3 regions of the Aminobacter sp. MET-1 genome follow, and region 1 is predicted to be linked to each of the others. Evidence: riboswitches for the same ligand, from Rfam matches in the RefSeq annotation. Region 1 holds a riboswitch; each other region holds the start of a gene.
What was found. A riboswitch is a leader RNA that binds a small molecule or an ion and turns the genes downstream of it on or off. The one in region 1 is predicted to bind cobalamin.
Positions count from the first base shown of each region.

Region 2: another riboswitch for cobalamin. It lies ahead of NDO48_RS24220 (ABC transporter ATP-binding protein); the one in region 1 lies ahead of NDO48_RS08970 (CbtB domain-containing protein).
Region 3: another riboswitch for cobalamin. It lies ahead of NDO48_RS07315 (CbiX/SirB N-terminal domain-containing protein); the one in region 1 lies ahead of NDO48_RS08970 (CbtB domain-containing protein).

Region 1 is NZ_JAMSHL010000005.1:61,576-64,844, reverse strand. It holds gene cobU (bifunctional adenosylcobinamide kinase/adenosylcobinamide-phosphate guanylyltransferase) at 1-391, opposite strand, end outside; gene NDO48_RS08975 (CbtA family protein) at 384-1,163, opposite strand; gene NDO48_RS08970 (CbtB domain-containing protein) at 1,180-1,359, opposite strand; cobalamin riboswitch at 1,395-1,591, opposite strand; gene NDO48_RS08965 (gamma-glutamylcyclotransferase) at 1,660-2,349, opposite strand; gene NDO48_RS08960 (DUF1624 domain-containing protein) at 2,463-3,269, shown strand, end outside.
Region 2 is NZ_JAMSHL010000023.1:12,480-15,748, forward strand. It holds gene NDO48_RS24215 (MFS transporter) at 11-1,177, shown strand; cobalamin riboswitch at 1,210-1,417, shown strand; gene NDO48_RS24220 (ABC transporter ATP-binding protein) at 1,525-2,340, shown strand; gene NDO48_RS24225 (ABC transporter substrate-binding protein) at 2,359-3,269, shown strand, end outside.
Region 3 is NZ_JAMSHL010000004.1:101,314-104,582, forward strand. It holds gene NDO48_RS07305 (response regulator transcription factor) at 1-53, shown strand, start outside; gene NDO48_RS07310 (sensor histidine kinase) at 53-1,405, shown strand; gene NDO48_RS07315 (CbiX/SirB N-terminal domain-containing protein) at 1,439-1,771, opposite strand; cobalamin riboswitch at 1,873-2,064, opposite strand; gene metH (methionine synthase) at 2,108-3,269, opposite strand, start outside.

The DNA.
Region 1 (3,269 bases):
GCACGATGCCGAGCCCGACCTCGTTCGACACCACAAACCACGGCCCGCGCGGACGCGACAACGTTTCGATAAGCGCCGCGCATTCGGTAGCGACATCGTGCTCCGCCAGCATGTGATTGGTGAGCCAGAGTGTCAGGCAGTCGACGAGCACAGGCGCGCCGTCAGGCAGACCGGCGAGTGCGCCCACCAGATCGAGCGGCGCGTCGATCGTTTGCCAGCCGTCACCACGGCGCCCCACATGAATGGAGATGCGCTCGCGCATCTCGTCATCATAGGCCTGCGCCGTGGCGATATACGTCCACGGCGCAGGAAACTGCGTGATGAGCCGCTCGGCATGCGCGCTCTTGCCGGAGCGCGCGCCGCCGAGCAGGAATGTCAGCGTCTCAGGCAAGGCGACCGTTCAGCGCCTGCGGCTGCTCGCCCATGAAACGGCTGCGCACGAAGCCGGCGACAGCGCCCAGAACCACCCAGAACACCAGGTTGGAGATGGTGACGGCGACGACGAAGCTGTGGTGCAGATCGGCCGGGATCGGCGAGTCGTGGCTTTCGGGCTGCGGTGCGCCGATGACGTGCGGTGCAACGATCAGCGCCACGCCGAGGATCGCCAGCGGCAACGATTTCCTGAAGGCGATCAGTGCAAGGCCTGCAGCGGTGGCGACGACCGTGGAAATCCACCAGATCTGGCGCGAGACAAGATCGGCTGCGGGCATCGCCGGCAGTTCTGGCGGCAGGCCGAGGCCGGGTGCCAGGGTGAACACGGCAAAGCCGGCAAAACCCCAGAAGACACCCTGGCGCCAGTTGGCGATGCCACCGGCGAACTCTGAAACGGCGACCAGGATCAGGCCGAAGGCGATACCGCTGATGATGTTGGCGAGTGCCGAATAGGCAAAGCGCTCGAAGCCGTCGGCAGGCGCCCACGCTTCTTCCTCGGCCGGGGCCTGTGCGACGACAGCAGGCGCAGTCGACTGCGCGGTAGTGGCAGGCGCTGTCGCCTCGGTGCCTTGAGCGGGTGTAGCGGCATGATCGTGGCCGCCAGCGTTCTCATAGGTCTCCGCCTTGAAGATCAGCGGGTCGGTTGAATAGGTCTGGAGCGCGGCCAGGATCACGCCGGCCAATAGGCCGCTGATCGCCGCGATGAACACGACGTTGCGAAAGACAGACATGGTTGGATTGCCTTCGTTAGTGGCAGGGGAAGGCCATCGAGTGGCGATAGTCGTGGGCAGCGTTGTGCACCACTTCCATATGCGAGAACCCGAGGAAGCCAACAACGAAGATGCCAAGCAGCGCGGCCATCGCCAGCTGCATTGCGCGCGACTGGGAGGAAACGCCAGTGCCGAGTGCGGAAGTAACCGTGTTCATTTCAATGTCCTTTCACCCTCCACCCGAGGGCATAGAATAAAGTCTTCGTCGCCGGCAGGTCTCCTGGCTTGCGGATCGACACCCTTCCCCGCCTTCCCGAAGCAAGCTTCAGTGGCCTTTGGGGAGAGCTAACCGCACACAGTTGCGGGGGCAGCCGCGGCTTTGGGCAAAAACTCCCTCACCGCATTCCCTCTTGATTCCAAAAACTGGAACCGACGACGGCTGCGACTATAGAAACAAAAGCATGGGGCGGCAAACCAAATTCCGACGCCGCAGCGCTCGAATGCGGCGTTCCTGCGATCAGGCACGCGCAGCGATTCGTTCCGCCACCAGATGCTGCAGCCGCCACAGATGCCGGTCGTGGATCGAACGCTGTTCCAGGTTCTTGACCACATTGTAGAGATAGTCGGCCGCCGAGCCCCAATGACCGCACGTCGTGGCCAGCCGATTCACAACCTCGTCTTCGCCGAGCGCCCCGGCATAGGCATGGCCTTCGCGGTTGATGACGAAGGCAAGTGCGGTCAGCGGACCTTGATCGGTGGCCAGCGTCAGCCAGCGCGGCTTGTAGGTCGAGGGTTTCAGCGTCATCTCGCGACGGAAGAGCTTGTCGAGTTGCTCGCGCCGGTCGCCATCCATCAGCCGCAGCGCCACACCCTTGCACTGGCCGCCGCGATCCATGCCCATCATCAGCCCGGGCTCGGCTTTTGTCGCGCGCCAGCGGGTCATGTTGATGCAGAACGAACGATGCCAGCCACGCGCCAGCGCCACCCTCTCCTCGGCATGCTCGACCTCGGGTTTCCAGATCAGCGAGCCATAGGCGAACAGCCACAGCGGCCCCTCCTCGGGATTGGCCGCCAGCGTCTCGTCGATCATTCGCGCATAATCGGCGTCGTCGAGATGCTGGGCGTCGGGATCGGGACCGGCATCCGCCACCTCGCGGTGGCAGCGCGCCACCAGCTCCTCGGTCAACGACATCACGCGACCGTTCATTGCCGACATCCCCGAACCCTGTGCATGACGTTGGCTAGTCCCTCTGTTGCCGCGCTTCAACCATGATAGTGCTGCATGGGCGGCGAAACACCCGAAAGCCGAAGCGAATGGCCATGACGATGCAACCGACCACCGACCAAGTTCAAGCCCAAACGCCACGCGTCCAGGTGATCGACATCGCCCGTGGTGCAGCGCTCATCGCCATGGCCATCTACCATTTCGCCTGGGATCTCGAGTTCTTCGGCTATGCCGATCCCGGCATGACCGCCTTCGGCGGCTGGAAGCTGTTCGCCCGCTCGATCGCCTCGAGCTTCCTCTTCCTCGTTGGCGTAAGCCTGGTGCTCGCCCACGCCAAGGGCATCCGCTGGCGCGGCTTCTGGAAACGGCTTGCGATGGTGGTTGCCGCCGCCGCCGTCATCACCGGCGCGACATGGTATGCCATGCCGGATACCTTCATCTTTTTCGGCATCCTGCACCAGATCGCCTTTGCCAGCGTCGTCGGCCTTGTTTTCCTACGCCTGCCGCCGCTGCTGACGCTCGTCGCCGCAGCCTTGGTGATCGTTGCCCCCAGCTATCTGCGCAACGACGTCTTCAACCATCCTGCCCTGCTTTGGGTCGGCCTCAACACCGTCGCTCCCCGCTCCAACGACTTCGTGCCTGTCTTCCCATGGTTTGGCGCGGTGCTGGCAGGCATGGGCCTGGCTGGACTGGCGTTGAAAGCAGGCCTGTTCGAAAGGCTGGCGCGGCTCAAGCCCGGCATCTGGTCGAAGCCGCTCGGCTTCTTCGGCCGCCACAGCCTTGCCTTCTACCTCATCCACCAGCCGGTGCTGATCTCGCTGGTCTGGGCCTGGGCGCAGTTCTTCCCCGCCCCTGTCGAAACCCGCGAAGTCGGCTTCCTCAAGTCGTGTCAGGTCTCTTGC
Region 2 (3,269 bases), on a different contig from region 1:
GAGTCCGCCCATGCCCTTGCCGATCCTCGCTCTGGCCGTTGCATCCTTTTGCATCGGCACCACCGAATTCGTGATCATGGGGCTGTTGCCTGAGGTCGCAGCCGACCTCGGCGTATCGATCCCGGCCGCCGGCCTTCTGGTCACCGGCTACGCGCTCGGCGTCGTCATCGGCGCCCCGATCATCGCCATCGGCACGGCGAAACTACCGCGCAAGCCGGTGCTGATCGGCCTTGCCATGCTGTTCGTGCTCGGCAACCTGCTCTGCGCCGTAGCTCCCACCTACTGGACGCTGATGGCGGCGCGCGTCATCACCGCGCTTGGCCACGGTGCCTTCTTCGGCATCGGCTCGGTCGTGGCGGCAAGCCTTGTGCCTGCCAACAAGCGCGCCAGCGCCATCGCCCTGATGTTCGCCGGCCTGACGCTCGCCAACATTTTGGGCGTGCCCGGCGGCACCGCGCTCGGCGAGGCCTTCGGCTGGCGCATGACCTTCTACGCCGTCGTCGTCATCGGCCTGATCTCGGTCGCGGCCATCGCCTTCATGGTGCCGGCCGGTGTCGCCCCTCCCGGCAAGGGCGGCGTGGCGGGCGAGGTCAAGGTGCTGGGCAAGCTGCAGGTCTGGCTCGCCATGATCATCTCGGCCTTGGCATCGGGCAGCCTGTTTGCCGTCTTCACCTACATCAAGCCGATCCTGACCGACGTCACCGGTCTGTCGGTTGAATCAGTCACCTGGATCCTGCTTTTGTTCGGCGGCGGCATGACTATCGGCAACATCATCGGCGGCAAGCTGGCAGACTGGAAGCTGATGCCGACGGCCATCGGCGCACTGGTGGTGATGGCGGCGATCCACGTCGCCTTTGCCGAACTCAGCACTTCGGCGCCGGCGGCGATCCTGCTCGTCTTCATGTGGGGCGTCATCACCTTCGTCATCGTGCCGCCGATGCAGATGCGCGTCGTCGAAACCGCATCCGAAGCGCCGAACCTCGCCGCCACCCTCAACCAGGGCGCCTTCAATGCCGGCAATGCCGCCGGCGCCTGGGTCGGCGGTGCGGCAATTTCGATGGGCGTAAGCTATGCCGACCTGCCGCTCGTCGGCGCCGCCATCGCGCTCTCCGCCTTCGGCGTCGCCGTGTTTTCCTTCGCCATCGAGCGCCGTGACGCAATTCAGCAGGCGGCATGACGCTTTAGCGATTGTCAGCATCCCGTCGCTGCTGTAGCGACGACAGTGATGGTTCCTGCCGTCTCCAGGCGGCAGGTTAAATGGGAACACGGTGAGACGTCCTCGACGCGAAACCGTGGCTGCCCCCGCAACTGTGAGCGGATAGCAATTCGGAAAACTGCCACTGGTCGTCAGGCCGGGAAGGCTCCGAGGCGCGATCACCCGCAAGCCAGGAGACCTGCCATCATCCGATTAACTCAACCGGCCGGGGTGTGCCGCGGAGATGATGATGGTTGCGACTGCCCTTTTCGGTACCGGCGCGCTGACCGGATCGTTCTGCCTGCTCCGCCTGATCGCGGAGACAGGGCATGCTCGATCGCGTCCACGCCGCTAGCCGCCTTGTCGGCTCGACCCCGGCACTTCTCGAACTCGACGGCGTAAGCTGGGGGCCGCGCGCTTCCAGGCCCATCCTCGAACCGGTGACGTTGTCGGTCGCGCCTGGCGAGTTGCTGGCCATCGTCGGCCCCAATGGCGCCGGCAAGTCGAGCCTGCTGCGCTGCCTCTACCGCTACCACAAGCCGGTTACGGGCACTGTCCGGCTCGACGGCGCCGACATCTGGAAAATGAGGCCGCGCGATTGCGCCCGCCGCATCGCAACCGTGCTGCAGGAAAGCGCCTCCGACTTCGGCCTGACGGTCGCCGAGATCGTCGAGCTTGGCCTGACACCGCATGCGGCCGGCTTCGGCACCAACGGTGACGACTACGAAAAAGTCGAGGCCGCTCTTGCCCTGCTCAGCCTGACCGCCCTTGCTGCGCGCGATTTCAACTCGCTGTCCGGCGGCGAAAAGCAGCGCGTCATGATTGCCCGTGCGCTGGTGCAGCGGCCCGATCTTCTGATCCTCGACGAGCCGACCAACCATTTGGACATCCGCCACCAGCTCGAGGTGCTGGAACTGCTCGGCACTCTCGGCTGCACCGTCATCGTCTCGCTGCACGATCTGGCGCTCGCCTCCGCCCATGCCGACCGCGTGCTGGTGATGGATGGCGGCCACGCGGTCGCCTGCGGCAAACCTGCCGAGATCCTGACGCCCGAGCGCATCCGCCGGAGCTTTGCCGTCGGCGCCACCCTCGACGACCATCCCGTCACCGGCCGCCCGCGCTTTTCCTTCCATCTCGAACGCTGACAAACCAAAGGAGCCCCAATGCGCCTGCCCCTCATCGCCGCCGCCCTGTTCGCCACCTGCGCCTCCTCAATGGCCAGCGGCTTCCCCGTCACCGTCAAGAGCTGCAACCGCGACGTGACCTTCGAAGCCGCGCCCAAGCGCGCCGTCTCGCACGACGTCAACCTGACCGAAATGATGCTGGCGCTCGGCCTCGCCGACCGCATGGTCGGCTATTCCGGCATATCGGGCTGGAAGACGCTGGACGAAAACCTGCGCAAGGGTGTGGGCGAACTGCCCGAGCTCGCGCCGAAATACGTCACCAAGGAAGTGCTGCTCGGCGTCGACACCGATCTGTTCTTCGCCGGCTGGAATTACGGCATGAAGGTTGGCGGCGACGTGACCCCCGAGACGCTCGCGCCCTTCAACATCGCGGTCTACGAGCTGACCGAGAGCTGCATCCACATCATGAAGAAGGACAAGTCATCGCTTCAGGACATGTATGCCGACCTGCTCAATCTCGGCGCGATCTTCGGCGTGCGCGAGAAGGCCGATGCGCTGGTATCCGGCTACGAGAAGGAGCTCGCCAACTTCCAGGCGACGCTGCCCAAGCTCGACAAGCCGGTGAACGTGTTCCTCTACGATTCCGGTGAGCAGAAGCCCTTTACCGCCGGTCGTTACGCCATGCCGACGGCAATCATCGAGGCTGCCGGCGGCAGGAACATCGCCGACGACGTCGAGTCGAGCTGGGCCGAGATCGGCTGGGAGCCTGTCATCGAGCGCAACCCCGACATGGTGGTGATCGTCAACTATGGCGAAGTGACCGCAGAGCAGAAGATCGAGTTCATGCGCACCAACCCGGCCTTCAAGGACATCGCAGCGGTGAAGAACAACCGCTTCTTCGTGCTCGAATACAACGAGGCGACGCCGGGACCGCGCAACATCGCAGCGAT
Region 3 (3,269 bases), on a different contig from region 1:
TCGTCATCAGCGGCATTCGCGGCGTCGGCTATCTGTTGCGCGAGACGCCGTGATGGCAACAAGGCCGCCGTCGCTCAAGTGGCTTCTGGTCAGCCGAATGGTGACGCTGCAGGCGGCCATGATCGCGGCGTTCCTGGTGTTGATCGTCGCTGCACTGTGGGGCACAGGCTATCTCGTCGACGATTATGAGGGCGGCAGCCTCGATGTGCTTGCGGATGCCGTGGTGCGGGACGCCAATGGCAGGCTCGCCCTTGCGCCGACATCGGAACTGGCGCGGCTCAGGACGCATGCACCTGGCCTGTGGTTCGTCATGCGCGACAAGACGGGACACCGCTTGAGCGAAGGCACGATACCACCTGTCTATGCGCCCGTCGCCGGTATCATCGAGCAGCTGAACGACGCGCGGCTGGGCCATCCGCTCGGCGACGAAGCCAAGCCCGACGCGATCGTCAAATGGACCGATACCGCTGCCGGCAAGGTGCAGATCCTGACCGGCACGCAAGGCCGGATGTCCGTCCGGCGTTTGCTTGCGGGTGTCTCGGGTGGGTTCATTTCGGTGATCTTGCCGGTGATCGTTCTCATGGCGCTGGCGACGATGGTTGCCACACCGCTTGTCGTGCGCCGCTCGCTGGCGGGCCTGGGGCAGACGGTGTCGCAGGCCACGCGCATCGAGTTCGACAAGCGCGGTGTGCAGCTGCCGGTGAACGAGGTGCCGGTCGAAATCGGTCCGCTTGTCAGCGCCGTCAATGATGCGCTCCGGCGTCTCGATGCGGGGTACGAGCGCCATCAGCACTTCCTCGCCCAGGCCGCGCATGAATTGCGCACGCCCATCGCCATCCTGAACGCGCGTGTCTCGGCGCTGCCGGCAGGCGCGGACAAGAGGGAGCTGCTCGAGGATGCGGCGCGGCTGACCACGCTCGCCGGGCAGCTGCTCGATCTGCAACGGCTCGACCAGAAGGGGAACCGGTTTGCACCCGTCAATCTCGTCGCCATGGCCAAGCAGGTGGTGTTCGATCTCGGGCCGCTGGCGCTCGCGGCGGGTTACGACATGTCGTTCGAGCCCGAGGTGGAGACAGTTCCGGTAGAGGGTGACCAGACATCGCTCGAACGGGCGCTGACCAATCTGGTGCAAAATGCCATCGATCATGGCGGACGCCAGGGCGTTATCACAGTACGTGTGGGTGCCGCCGGCTTCGTCGAGGTCTGCGACGAGGGGCAGGGCATCGCGGCCGATCAGCGCAAGGCGATCTTCGAACCGTTCAACCGCCTCAAGCCCGATGGGCGCGGCGCCGGGCTGGGACTCAACCTGGTGCGCGAGATCATGGCGCTGCACGGGGGGCAGGTCGCGGTTATAGAGACTGCGAAAGGGGCATGCCTCCGCCTTTCATTTCGATCGAGTGATTAGCCGGCTTTCTGTCGGCGCGCAGTTTCTATGAATCTAGCTGGACTCGGCGGGGAAGGGCGGGCGCAGCGTCTGCCTGCGGCGCAGCGACTTGGTGAGCCAGGCGGTGAAGCTCGGCTCGATGGGCAGCATCAGCGGCAGGATCAGGACGTCGGAGGCGCCGGCTGCCCGCAGCGAGCCAAGGACCTCGCGCAGTGACGGCGTGCCTTGCTCGGTGAAGCCGAAGCTGGCGCCGGCGACGCCGGGCAGCGCGGCTGCAAGGTCGGTAAGTTGCTGCATCTGCTTGTGGGGTGCTGCGGCAAAGGCGGACTTTGCGACGAGCAGCACATGCGGTTGTGGCGCGGAGTTGTTTTCGGTTGAGTTCGACACCTGCAATCCCTGACCAGCCGGAGCGGGAGTGCGGTAACGCAGGCCGAACGGCGCCGGAACGGCAACCGATTCAACCGCGTCCCTGTGGTACACTCCGCCCACGGAACCTCACTTGGTCAGGCAGGTCTCCTGGCTCGCAGGTCGTCGCTTCACCGCCTATCTTCCCGGCTTCATGCCAGTGACGCGGTGGGCAATGTGGCTCGCCGCTTACAGTTGCGGGGCAGCTTCGGCTTCTACGAATTCCCTCTTAGCTCCCGCCCAGAGGCGGGAGAACCATAACCGTGCGGCACGCTATAGTGGCGCGCCGGTCAAGCGCGCAAGCCGCGAAGCCGGCAACTATTCAGCCGCCTCGGAGAAGGCCGTCGGCAGGTAGTTGAGGATCGGCGCCAGCCAGCGCTCTGCTTCCTGGAGCGACATGCCCTTGCGCTCCGCATAGTCCTTGACTTGATCGCGCTCGACCTTGGCGACGCCGAAGTAATAGCTCTCGGGGTGCGACAGATAGAGGCCCGAGACAGACGAGCCGGGCCACATGGCCATGCTTTCGGTCAGGGTCACGCCAGCGGTTTTCTCGGCGTCGAGCAGGCGGAACAGCGTCGTCTTTTCGGTATGGTCGGGTTGGGCCGGATAGCCGGGCGCCGGGCGGATGCCGGCATAAGCCTCGCCGACCAGCTCGTCACTGGTCAGCTTCTCATCCTTGGCATAGCCCCAGAATTCCTTGCGGACGCGCTCATGCAGGCATTCGGCAAAAGCCTCGGCAAAACGGTCGGCCAGCGCCTTGACCAGGATCGAGGAGTAGTCGTCATTGGCGCGCTCGAAGCGCTCGGCGATCGCCACTTCTTCGATGCCCGCCGTCACCACGAAGCCGCCGACATAATCGGCTTTGCCGCTGTCGGATGGAGCGACGAAGTCGGACAGCGCCACATTGGGCCGGCCGTCGCGCTTGGTCAGCTGCTGGCGCAGCGTGAAGAGGGTCGCGAGCTCGCTCTGGCGGGTATCGTCGGCGAACAGCCTGATGTCGTCGCCGATTGTGTTGGCCGGCCAGAAGCCGATCACGGCCTTGGGCGCGAACCATTTCTCGTCGATGACCTTTTTCAGCATCGCCTGGGCGTCTTCGAACAGCTGACGTGCGGCCGCGCCCTGCTTCTCGTCCTCGAGGATCTTGGGATAGCGGCCCTTGAGCTCCCAGGTCTGGAAGAAGGGCGTCCAGTCGATGTAGCGGGCGAGTTCGGCGAGCTCCCAGCTTTCGAACACCTTTGTGCCGAGGAAGCTCGGCTTCGGCGGCGTGTAGCCGGCCCAGTCGACCTTCTGCGCATTGGCGCGAGCGCGGGCCAGCGGCAGGCGCTGCTTCTCGCGCTCGGAGCGCTCATGCGCCTCGGCGACCTTCACATATTCGGCCTGGATGCCCTCGACATAGCCGGCCTTCGCCTCCGGCGAGAGCAGGCTCGACACCACGCCCACGGCGCGGCTGGCGTCGGTGACATAGACAGCCTGGCCGCTG